3 regions of the Coprobacillus sp. AF33-1AC genome follow, and region 3 is predicted to be linked to each of the others. Evidence: riboswitches for the same ligand, from Rfam matches in the RefSeq annotation. Region 3 holds a riboswitch; each other region holds the start of a gene.

Region 1 (3,296 bases), on a different contig from region 3:
TCCTGAACCATCAGTATAACCATTATTCCAATTTGCTGAATCTCTATTTGAATAAATAATAGCATGGTCACGTGTCCCTTTATTATTTTTTGTGAATGTTTCACTTGCTTTATTATCTGTATTTTCATATAAAGTACCATCACTGTTATATAATGGGATTGTTTCTTGATCAGATGTAGTATTTGTTTCTGATACTGCGTGCATATTATTTACTGTTACAGATGCATTAGCACTAATTTGGTCTACACCAAATTGACTCATTAAAGTATCCCCATTTGCATTTTTATAAGGATAAACTACTTGGAATTGGTATGATGAAAAAAATCCATCTTTCATCATTTCTACTTGTTTTCCATCCCAATAAGAAATATTTCCATATGCATCTTTTTGAGGAAATTTTTTATAATCTACACTATAATTTTTTACTTTAACATGTAAAGTTGATCCTTCTTGAGTTATTGTATATTCCCCACTATTATCACAATATTTTTCTGGTTGAGGTGTTTTACCTGACGCACTACTATCTGTAAATGGGATGCCATTAACTTGCGCTCCACCTGCGTTATTAGCTCCACAATAATATAAAAGAGGTACAAATCCCGTATCATTAGCTGATTCTCCATTTACCTTATAATCTGATAAATTGATATCAAAAGTAAAATATTGACTAGGATCTGGTAATTCAACACCTTTGATTCCATTTCCCGGCTTTTTAATTTCTAAAGCAAAACCAAAAACTTGTCTAAAACCAGTAACTTTGTAATCACTATCTTTATAAGCTGCTGCATTTTCTTTATAGGCTGTTTTGTCTTTTGCTCCAAAATCATAAATATTAAACGTATTTTGGAAATTTCCTTTTTTTAATACAATATTATACATTGGGGCTGAGGTAACAGTAACTGGTTGCATTGCTACAGTTTTACTGTTAGCTTCATCATCAACGTAAACTGTAACCTTTGGTTCAATAACATCTCCTTGATGCTTGTTACCAACATTTATTATAAAACCATGTTCAATAGATCCTGCAGATTGGTTAGCTTCTACATCCCATTGAAAATTATATATTTTTTATCATTTTCTTCTTTTTCTGAAATAAGTTCTCCATTAATTGAAGTTACATCTAGAGCTTGATCATTAGGTATCTCAACAATAAATCCTATTTTATGTGCTTTTCCACCTAAGTTATTTACTCCTGTATTAATATTATAAGTAATGACATCAAATGAACGAACAATATCATTTGCATTCGAGTTATCATACCCTCGATTAGTATCATCAGCTCTATTCTAACATTTATCATCCATTTCTTCAGTACCATTATCTGTTGTACCAGTAAGGATACCATTTCCATATACTGATCCGTTATTTTCTAGTAATTGCGCAGATGAAATCACAACTGCTGAATTATCTGCATAAGCTGTTGTAGGTAACATACCCATTAACATGCTTAAACAAACCATGAAGCATAATATAAATTTACATCTTTTCTTCATAGATATCCTCTTCCATCATTTATGTAAAATAAAAGCCAAATGCAATCAAATGAACTGAGTGCAGCTGGCTGGCAGTTTAAAGCCCCTATAGCTTTGCGTCACTATTTTTCAATAGTTTTGCCTATCTATTACAACTTTAAATATAATGATATGTTTTAAAAAATAAACAATTTTTAAGAGATATGTTACATCTTTTGTAACAAGGCGTAACAGCCATAAGGTTTGATATGTAAAATATCGTGTATTTTATCACATTGATCATTAGAAATTAATAACTGACTATACCTAAATTCTTTTAATTCATAGTCATATTCATGACTAGAAAAATTATTAATAACTAATAATTTTTCATCTTGATATGTTCTGGTATAAATATATAAATCAGGATGATTTTCTTCTAATAATTCATATGTACCATAAACAATGATTGGCATTTGATGTCTTAACTGAATTAATTTTTGATAATAATGAAAGATAGAATTAGGATCTAATAATTGTTGGTGAACATTAATGGTTTTATAGTTTGGATTAACATTGATCCAGGGATTACCGGTTGTAAAACCAGCATTGTTTTCATTATTCCATTGCATTGGTGTTCTTGCGTTATCACGACTACTTGCACAGATTCCTTTCATCATTTGTTCATGCGTTAATGCTTTTTTATCTTTAACTAAATCTTGGTAAGCATTGAATACTTCAACATCTCTGACTTCATCTAAAGAGGTAAAAGGATAATTTGTCATGCCTATTTCTTCACCTTGATAAATATAAGGTGTCCCTTTTAAAAAGTGTAAAGTCGTAGCTAACATTTTAGCTGAGTCTTGCATATAATCTAAATTACCAAATCTTGATAAGACTCTAGGTTGATCATGATTATCCCAAAATAAACTATTCCATCCTTCTTCTTGTAAACCATATTGCCATTTTGTAAGAATCTTCTTTAGTTTTACTAAATCTAAAGGAACCGGTGTCCATTTACCATAAGGACCCGCATCAACATCAGTATGTTCAAATTGAAATAACATGCTTAATTCATGCTCATTTTCTCCTGTATATTGTTTAGCTTGTTCAATAGTACACGAAGTAATTTCCCCAACTGTCATGACATCATAATGAGATAATGCTTTTTGATTCATCTCTTTTAAGAATTCATGAATTCTTGGTCCATTACTGACATATTTTGATGGTCTCATATATTTTTTAGTTTGTGGAAAAACATCTTGGAATGTTTGTACTTTACTTAATTTATTAATGACATCCATTCTAAAACCATCAATACCTTTATCTAACCACCATCTCATCATCTTATAAATATCATTTCTTACATCTTCATTTTCCCAATTTAAATCCGGTTGTTTATCAGAATAAAGATGCAAGTAATACATATCCGTTTGCTTATCGTATTGCCACGAAGAACCGGAAAAGACTGATTCCCAGTTATTAGGTGCTTGATGATTCTTGCCTTCTTTCCAAATATAGTAATCACGATAAGGATTATCTTTGCTTTTTCTGCTTTCAATAAACCAAGGATGTTGATTGGAGGTATGATTAACAACTAAATCCATCACAACCTTGATTCCTCTTTGATGTGCTTCTTTTAATAAACAATCAAAATCTTCCATTGTTCCATATTCTTTAGAGATTGCCTGATAATCACTAATATCATAACCATTATCAACTTGTGGTGAAGCATAGACAGGTGATAACCAAATAATATCTATTCCTAATTCTTTTAAATAATCTAACTTTAATATAATTCCTTTTAAATCACCAATTCCATCCCCATTACTATCATAGAAGCTT
Region 2 (3,296 bases), on a different contig from region 3:
CGCATGTGATGTAGCACAAGGACCCTATGAATCATCACTTTCAACTATTAAACAATGTGGTATGCAAACGCAAGTTACTGCACTGTTAGGAAATGGATTAGAGCCTATTCTTGATAAAAAAGTAGATATGATAAGTATTGCAGGAATGGGATCTTATCTTATTGTTGATATTTTAAATCAACATCTTGATTATCTTAATCAAGTCAATGTTTTATTTTTACAGCCCAATGCGAATGCTGATTATTTAAGAAAGTATTTGTTTAGTCATAATTTTGGTATGATTGATGAAAAATTAATTAAAGATGGACATCATACTTATGAAGTTATGGTTGTACGAAAACTACAAAGAAAAGATATTTATTATAATGAGTTAGATGAAGAATTTGGTCCAATTTTAAGAAGAGAACAAACATCGTTATTTAAAGAAAAATGGAACAATCAGTATTGTACTTATAAAAATATTGTTAAAGATTTACCAAACAATCATCCTAGAACGAAAGAGTTAAATCATAAAATAGAAATGATAGAGGAAGTTTTAAATGAAAGCAAATAAGATAATGGAATATTTAGAAGGCTACTTTCCTTTATCCTTACAAATGGATTTTGATAGATGCGGATTACAAATAGGAAATAAACAAACAGAAGTGAACAAGGTATATATTGCCCTAAACGCAGATAATGAAACATTACAACACTGTATTGATGAACAATGTCAAATGCTCATTACTCACCATCCATTTTTACTAGAAGAATTAGTTAATATAGACTTGGAAAATCATCAAGGAAAATTTATAGAAAATGCAATAAAAAATAATATTGTTGTTTATAGTTTGCATACTTGTCTAGATCGAGGAAAAAATCATATTTCGATGAATGATTGGCTAATTAATCAATTACCAGTTGAAAATGTACAATGTTATGATCGTCATGAAATTGGTAAAAAGGCAATTTTAAAAGAACCTATGAAGGCGAAAGATTTTGTAGACTATATTAAAGATGTATATCATTTATCATATGTAAGATGTTCAAATAATGAAGATAAAATGATTCAAAGTATTGCTATATGTGGCGGAAGTGCAGCAGATGATTTAGAAGTCCTTGCTGGAGAGGTTGATTGTTTTATTACTGGTGATAGTAAGTATCGCCACGCTAAGTATGCTATTGATCATGATATATTTTTGATTGATGCAAACCATCATTTAGAGGTTATTTTTGAAGAAGAATTGGCTAAATTACTAAAAGAATTACCTCTTGAAGTAGATGTTCATCATAGTTTAGATTATTTTAAATATAAATAGAGACTGCTAATTAGTTTCTATTTTTTTGTTTGATATATTATTGTATATATTTTATAATACATGTAGGTAAATATTGGCAAAACTATTGAAAAATAGTGACGCAAAGCTACAGAGCTGAACCATAGAGAAGCTGGCTGAGTTGCATTTATTGTAAGTCGGTTTTCTATGGTTTTTTATTTGGAGGAAAGGTTATGTTTAAGAAGTTTATAATTTGTGTTGTGGTAATGACGATGATAGTACCACTTTTTCAATTACAAGTAAGGGCTAATGATAGTATGTCATTGCCAGTACAGTTTTTCGATTATGATGCAGATGGACTGTTTTACGAGTATGCACTTTATAATGGGATGGATACATTTGGGTTAGGAACTTCAAATAATGAAGATGTTACAAAAGGTTTAGTTGAAAAGACGCTAGGTAAAGATGGAAATCCTGTTTATAAAAGAAGTGCCATTGAAAGTGCAGCAAGCACAATTCATGAGAATCTTATAAATTTAAAAGATGATCAAAATTTAAATAAATATGATATTTTTAAAAAATTTTCCAATTATTCGAATGCGAGTGGTTCTGTACATACTAGTCTTTCTGGTAGTGATACAAAACCATTTTATAAAAATTGGAAACTTGAAAATATAGATGGATCTGGTGATGGAGAATATTTACATTCTGGTAATGGAGTCGTATGGCAACAGGAAACGGATGGTGTTCTTAATTATGGTGTCAATGATCATTTGATTAAGGAAATTAACGTAGTTCCTAATACGGAATATAAATTTCATTATTGGATAACAGAAAAAGCAGGCGCAAGTAATGAATTGAAATACCGTGTATTAGATAAAAATGGTAAGGTTTTACTTGATAATAATCCTATTGATACAGTATTTAAATCTTCAACAGATACTATTACGATAGATATTTATCGAGTTGGTCAAACAAAGGATGTCCTTAAATTTTCTAATGTGTACTTAATTAGAGATGATAACACATTTACAGAAAATTATTTAGGTAATATCGAATCATCTTCAACAAGTAATTTCATTGATAAAGGATGGAAATCTCAATTATATAATCAAGCATCTAAAGAGAATGGAAAAATAGTAGATGGTAAAAATTATTGGCAACAAAAGGGTGATGGTATTATTTGTTTAAATGATTCTGCTATCTGTTTTGATACTGATATACCAACGAATCAATATATAAAATTTAATTATTGGTTAGATGAACAAAGTAACAATGGTAGTTTATCAATTGATATATTAGATGAAAATAATCATCTATTAGTAAGTAAAGAAGTAGATAAAAACGGAGGATGGCAAACATTTTTATTAGATATTCCTTCGGGACAAGGTAATATTAAAGTAAGAATTAATGGTCAAGGTGTATCTCCAAGAATGGCTGCACTATCAGTCACTCCAATGGGACAAGTTCTTCCATTAGGACAATATCAAGAAACATTAAATAAATATAACAATAATCAATTAAATGTTATCGATGATTGTAAAACATGTATGGACTATGCTTTTTTACGATTAACAAATTTCTACAATACTCATTTTTATTTGAATAAAATAGATACAACTTATTCAAAAATGATTTTAAATAAGACAGTTAATAATGGTAGAGAAGAGTATCTATTTGATTCATCAAAGCCTATTACCTACAAAAATGGTGAGTTCTATAATGATGGAAATGGTATTTTAGAGAGTGGCTTTTTCCCACTTGATTATCTATCAAATAGTGAAAAACATAGTGATGGGCAAGTTGACCACAATTTTCATTTTGGTATGAAAGTAGATGGTGAATTCATTTATAAACAAAGTTCAAAACAGTTTTTTGAATTTACAGGAGATGATGATGTTTATGTCTTTATAAATGGTCATCTTGTTGCTGATTTAGGTGGAGCACATAAAGCTGCCAATACAATAGTTAACATTGAAGATTTTGCTAAAGAACAGGGTATAAAAAATGGTGAAAAGTGTCATCTACAATTTTTCTATT
Region 3 (3,296 bases):
TTAGCAGTGACAGCTTGTCCAACGGGAATTGCTCATACTTTTATGGCAGCTGAAGCTTTAAATCAAGCAGGAGAAAAATTAAATATTTCCATTAAAGTAGAAACAAATGGTCAAGAAGGAGTTAAAAATGGACTGACTCAAGATGATATTGATCATTGTAAAGCTATTATTGTTGCTGCTGATAAAAAGGTAGAAATGGCTCGTTTTGAAGGGGAAAATGTGATTCAAGTACCTGTTAAAGATGGTATTTCTAAAGCTGAAGAATTAGTTAAAAAAGCAATGAATCAAGAAGGTGTGATTTATCATCATGGACAAAATGAAAAAGAAAAAATCAACCCTATTCGTATTTTCTATAAACATTTAATGAATGGTGTTTCTCATGCTTTACCTTTTGCAGTGGCTGGAGGAGTCTTATATGGTGTTCTTCATTTATGTCAAAACGCTTTAGCGAATAGTACGCTACTATCAGTTTTAGCGATGATTTATCAATTATTAATGTTAATGATTATTCCTGTTTTAAGTGGTTATATCGCTGACAGTATTGCTGATCGTCCTGCGATGGTATCAGGATTTATGGGAGGGCTTATTGTTTGTCAAGGAATGGCAGTAAATACGATTCCTACATGGAATGGAACTTTTGTACCTTCATTATTCGTCGGTATTATAGCTGGTTTTATTGCTGGATATTTCTCTTTATTATTGAAGAAATTATTAAGTTATTTACCATCATGTTTAAAAGGTATTGAAGCATCATTATTACATCCAGTGATTTCTACTGGAGTAGTGATGTTAGTGATGATCTTTTTAAATCCTTATTTATATTATGTACATAATGGTATTTTAAATTTAGTTTATCAATTTGAAATTAATACACCAACTAAGATTCTTTTTGGGGCTGTACTAGGTATGATGATGGCTATTGATATGGGTGGACCTATTAATAAAACGGCTTATGTATTTGGTATTGGTATGATTATTAATCATGATTATACAACGATGGCAGCTATTATGGCAGGAGGAATGGTACCTCCACTTGTAATTGCTTTAACTGCTACATTAAAGAAAAATAAATGGTCTGGAAGAAGAAAAGAAGCTTTAATGAATTATATCAATGGTATTTCATTTATTTCTGAAGGAGCGATTCCTTTCATGCAAGAAAATCCACAAACTGTTTTAACAGCTTGTTGTATTGGTGCTGCAATAACAGGTGGATTATCTATGTATTTTAATTGTGGTATTGCTTCACCACATGGTGGATTATTTTTAATCTGGATGGTTGATTATCCGTTACAATATTTAATTTCTATTCTTGCAGGAACGGTGATTGGTTCGCTTTTATTACTTGTTCTTAAATCGAAAAAAGAAAATTCTTAATCTGGAATTTTCTTTTTTTTGTTTAAAAACATAAAATTATGTTGATTATAACAATATTATTTAATTTTTTTGTATTTTATGTATTGCTTTTTTAAAAAGACAATGTTATTATGTCTATACAAGATAAATATGTATAGATAAGTTAATCGTAATTAAACGGCAAAGCTATCGCAAGGTAGTGACGCAAAACTATAGGGTCTTACTAAGACAGCCAGTTGCAATCAGTAAGATTGTGGCTGGTTTTTTTTTAGGGAAGGAGCAAGCAGATGAAAAGACATCGTCAAGTATTTAAGAAATTATTAGAACTCAGTTTAACATTTGTTTTAATTTTCGCAACATGTATTACTCATACTTATGGTACCAGTGATTCTACAACTCACACTACAACCAATACTTTTATCAGTGATGGTGGCGAATATTCTCTTGCTTATATTTTAAGTCATTATAATGTATTTACTTTTGACTATTATAAAGGAACGCATGTTGTGGGACCAATGATCGTAGGTGGTGAAGCAGGAAGAACAACATTACAAGGAGATGGTAGTGGTTCTTTAGCCCTTGGTGGTTTATCAACTTCTTCATCGCAACCTTTTCCTCATCTTGTTCCATCTTATATTAAAGGGAAAGCTAGTATTGGAAATACCGTTACAACACGTTCAAATGTCCCCTTCTATTTAGGAACAGTCAATCAAAATAATAGTTATACATTAGCAGGTGCTAATGGTAACTATTATGATTATTACTTCAGTGATAATTATGTAGATTTTAATCAAGCTAAAAGTTTAATTAAAGCTGATGCTGATATTTATCAAAATTATGAAGGACCTTCACAAAATGGCGAAACGATAAAAAAGGTAGAAATTAATATTGGTGATGCGTTTCAATATTTTAAAAATAATCCAGATCAAGATAAATATGACTATCAAGACTATGTTGTTTATAAAGATGTGGTTAATAGTGAAATAAAATTAGCGGTTAAATTAAAATTAGGTAATAATTATCATTTTACAAGTTTTAATAATGTGAGCACAATTATTTATGATTATGAAGCCAATAGTGATCCTTCAGATAAAACAACAATTATTTCTTGTAATGACGATAAAATTGATTCTTTTCCAATTATTTTAAAATCACAAAGTGATGCAATGGGTAAATCTGAAGGTTTAACATTAGCTAACGAAAAATTTTATCAGTTTGATAGTATTGAAAGTGGTCAAAATTTATCAGTGACTTATATTTGTCCTAACGCTACCAATATTGAAATAGGAAACGAAAAAAATCATCCTGGAATTGGTAAACTTAATGGGCATTTGGTAGCTGTCAATGCTGATGTTAAGATCTTAAATGGTGATTATAACGGAACTTTGATTGTTAAATCAGTTGACTCTAAAGCAGAAGGACATATGTGGTCATATAAAGGAATTATTACTCCAGGTTCACTTGATTTAACCCTTAATAAAAAAGTTAACGGACAAGTACCTGATCAAACATTTGAATTTAGCTTACAACAAGTATCGGGACCTGATGATTCATCCATTACTCAACAATTTAGAAATAGTCTTGTGACGAGTCAAACCCTAAAAGATGGATCATTTAAATTTAAATTAAGTGGTTTTGACCGAGCTGGAACATACATATATCAAATTAAAGAAATGAATAATGATGGTTATTTATGTACACCTGAAGCCCTTTTTGCAAAGGTAGAAGTCACTCAAAGTGGAACGCTCATGCTACCTCGTTTAGTTGGTTATTATTTAGATGAAAATTGTACGCAAAGTGCAGAGGCAATATTTAATAATCTTTCAAAAACAAAGTTAACTTTACAAAAGGTTTGGAAAGATAAAGATAATCAAGATATGGAAGCACCTCGTGATTCTATTAACGTCAATGTTTATCGCCAAGCTTATAAACAAAATGGACAT

The links. Region 3 has a riboswitch for cyclic di-GMP ahead of DWZ53_RS02050 (collagen-binding domain-containing protein). Riboswitches for the same ligand answer to the same signal wherever they lie in the genome.
Region 1: it holds a riboswitch for cyclic di-GMP, as region 3 does, so the genes downstream of both, DWZ53_RS01740 (hypothetical protein) here and DWZ53_RS02050 (collagen-binding domain-containing protein) in region 3, are expected to answer to the same signal.
Region 2: it holds a riboswitch for cyclic di-GMP, as region 3 does, so the genes downstream of both, DWZ53_RS04435 (fibro-slime domain-containing protein) here and DWZ53_RS02050 (collagen-binding domain-containing protein) in region 3, are expected to answer to the same signal.

What each region holds. Positions count from the first base shown of each region.
Region 1 covers NZ_QRQB01000002.1:103,519-106,814, forward strand. The annotation lists gene DWZ53_RS01735 (hypothetical protein) at 1-909, opposite strand, end outside; gene DWZ53_RS01740 (hypothetical protein) at 1,287-1,493, opposite strand; cyclic di-GMP riboswitch class I at 1,550-1,625, opposite strand; gene DWZ53_RS01745 (alpha-glucosidase) at 1,679-3,296, opposite strand, start outside.
Region 2 covers NZ_QRQB01000008.1:27,130-30,425, forward strand. The annotation lists gene DWZ53_RS04425 (class I SAM-dependent methyltransferase) at 1-553, shown strand, start outside; gene DWZ53_RS04430 (Nif3-like dinuclear metal center hexameric protein) at 540-1,298, shown strand; cyclic di-GMP riboswitch class I at 1,364-1,445, shown strand; gene DWZ53_RS04435 (fibro-slime domain-containing protein) at 1,490-3,296, shown strand, end outside.
Region 3 covers NZ_QRQB01000003.1:40,224-43,519, reverse strand. The annotation lists gene DWZ53_RS02055 (fructose-specific PTS transporter subunit EIIC) at 1-1,374, shown strand, start outside; cyclic di-GMP riboswitch class I at 1,523-1,597, shown strand; gene DWZ53_RS02050 (collagen-binding domain-containing protein) at 1,641-3,296, shown strand, end outside.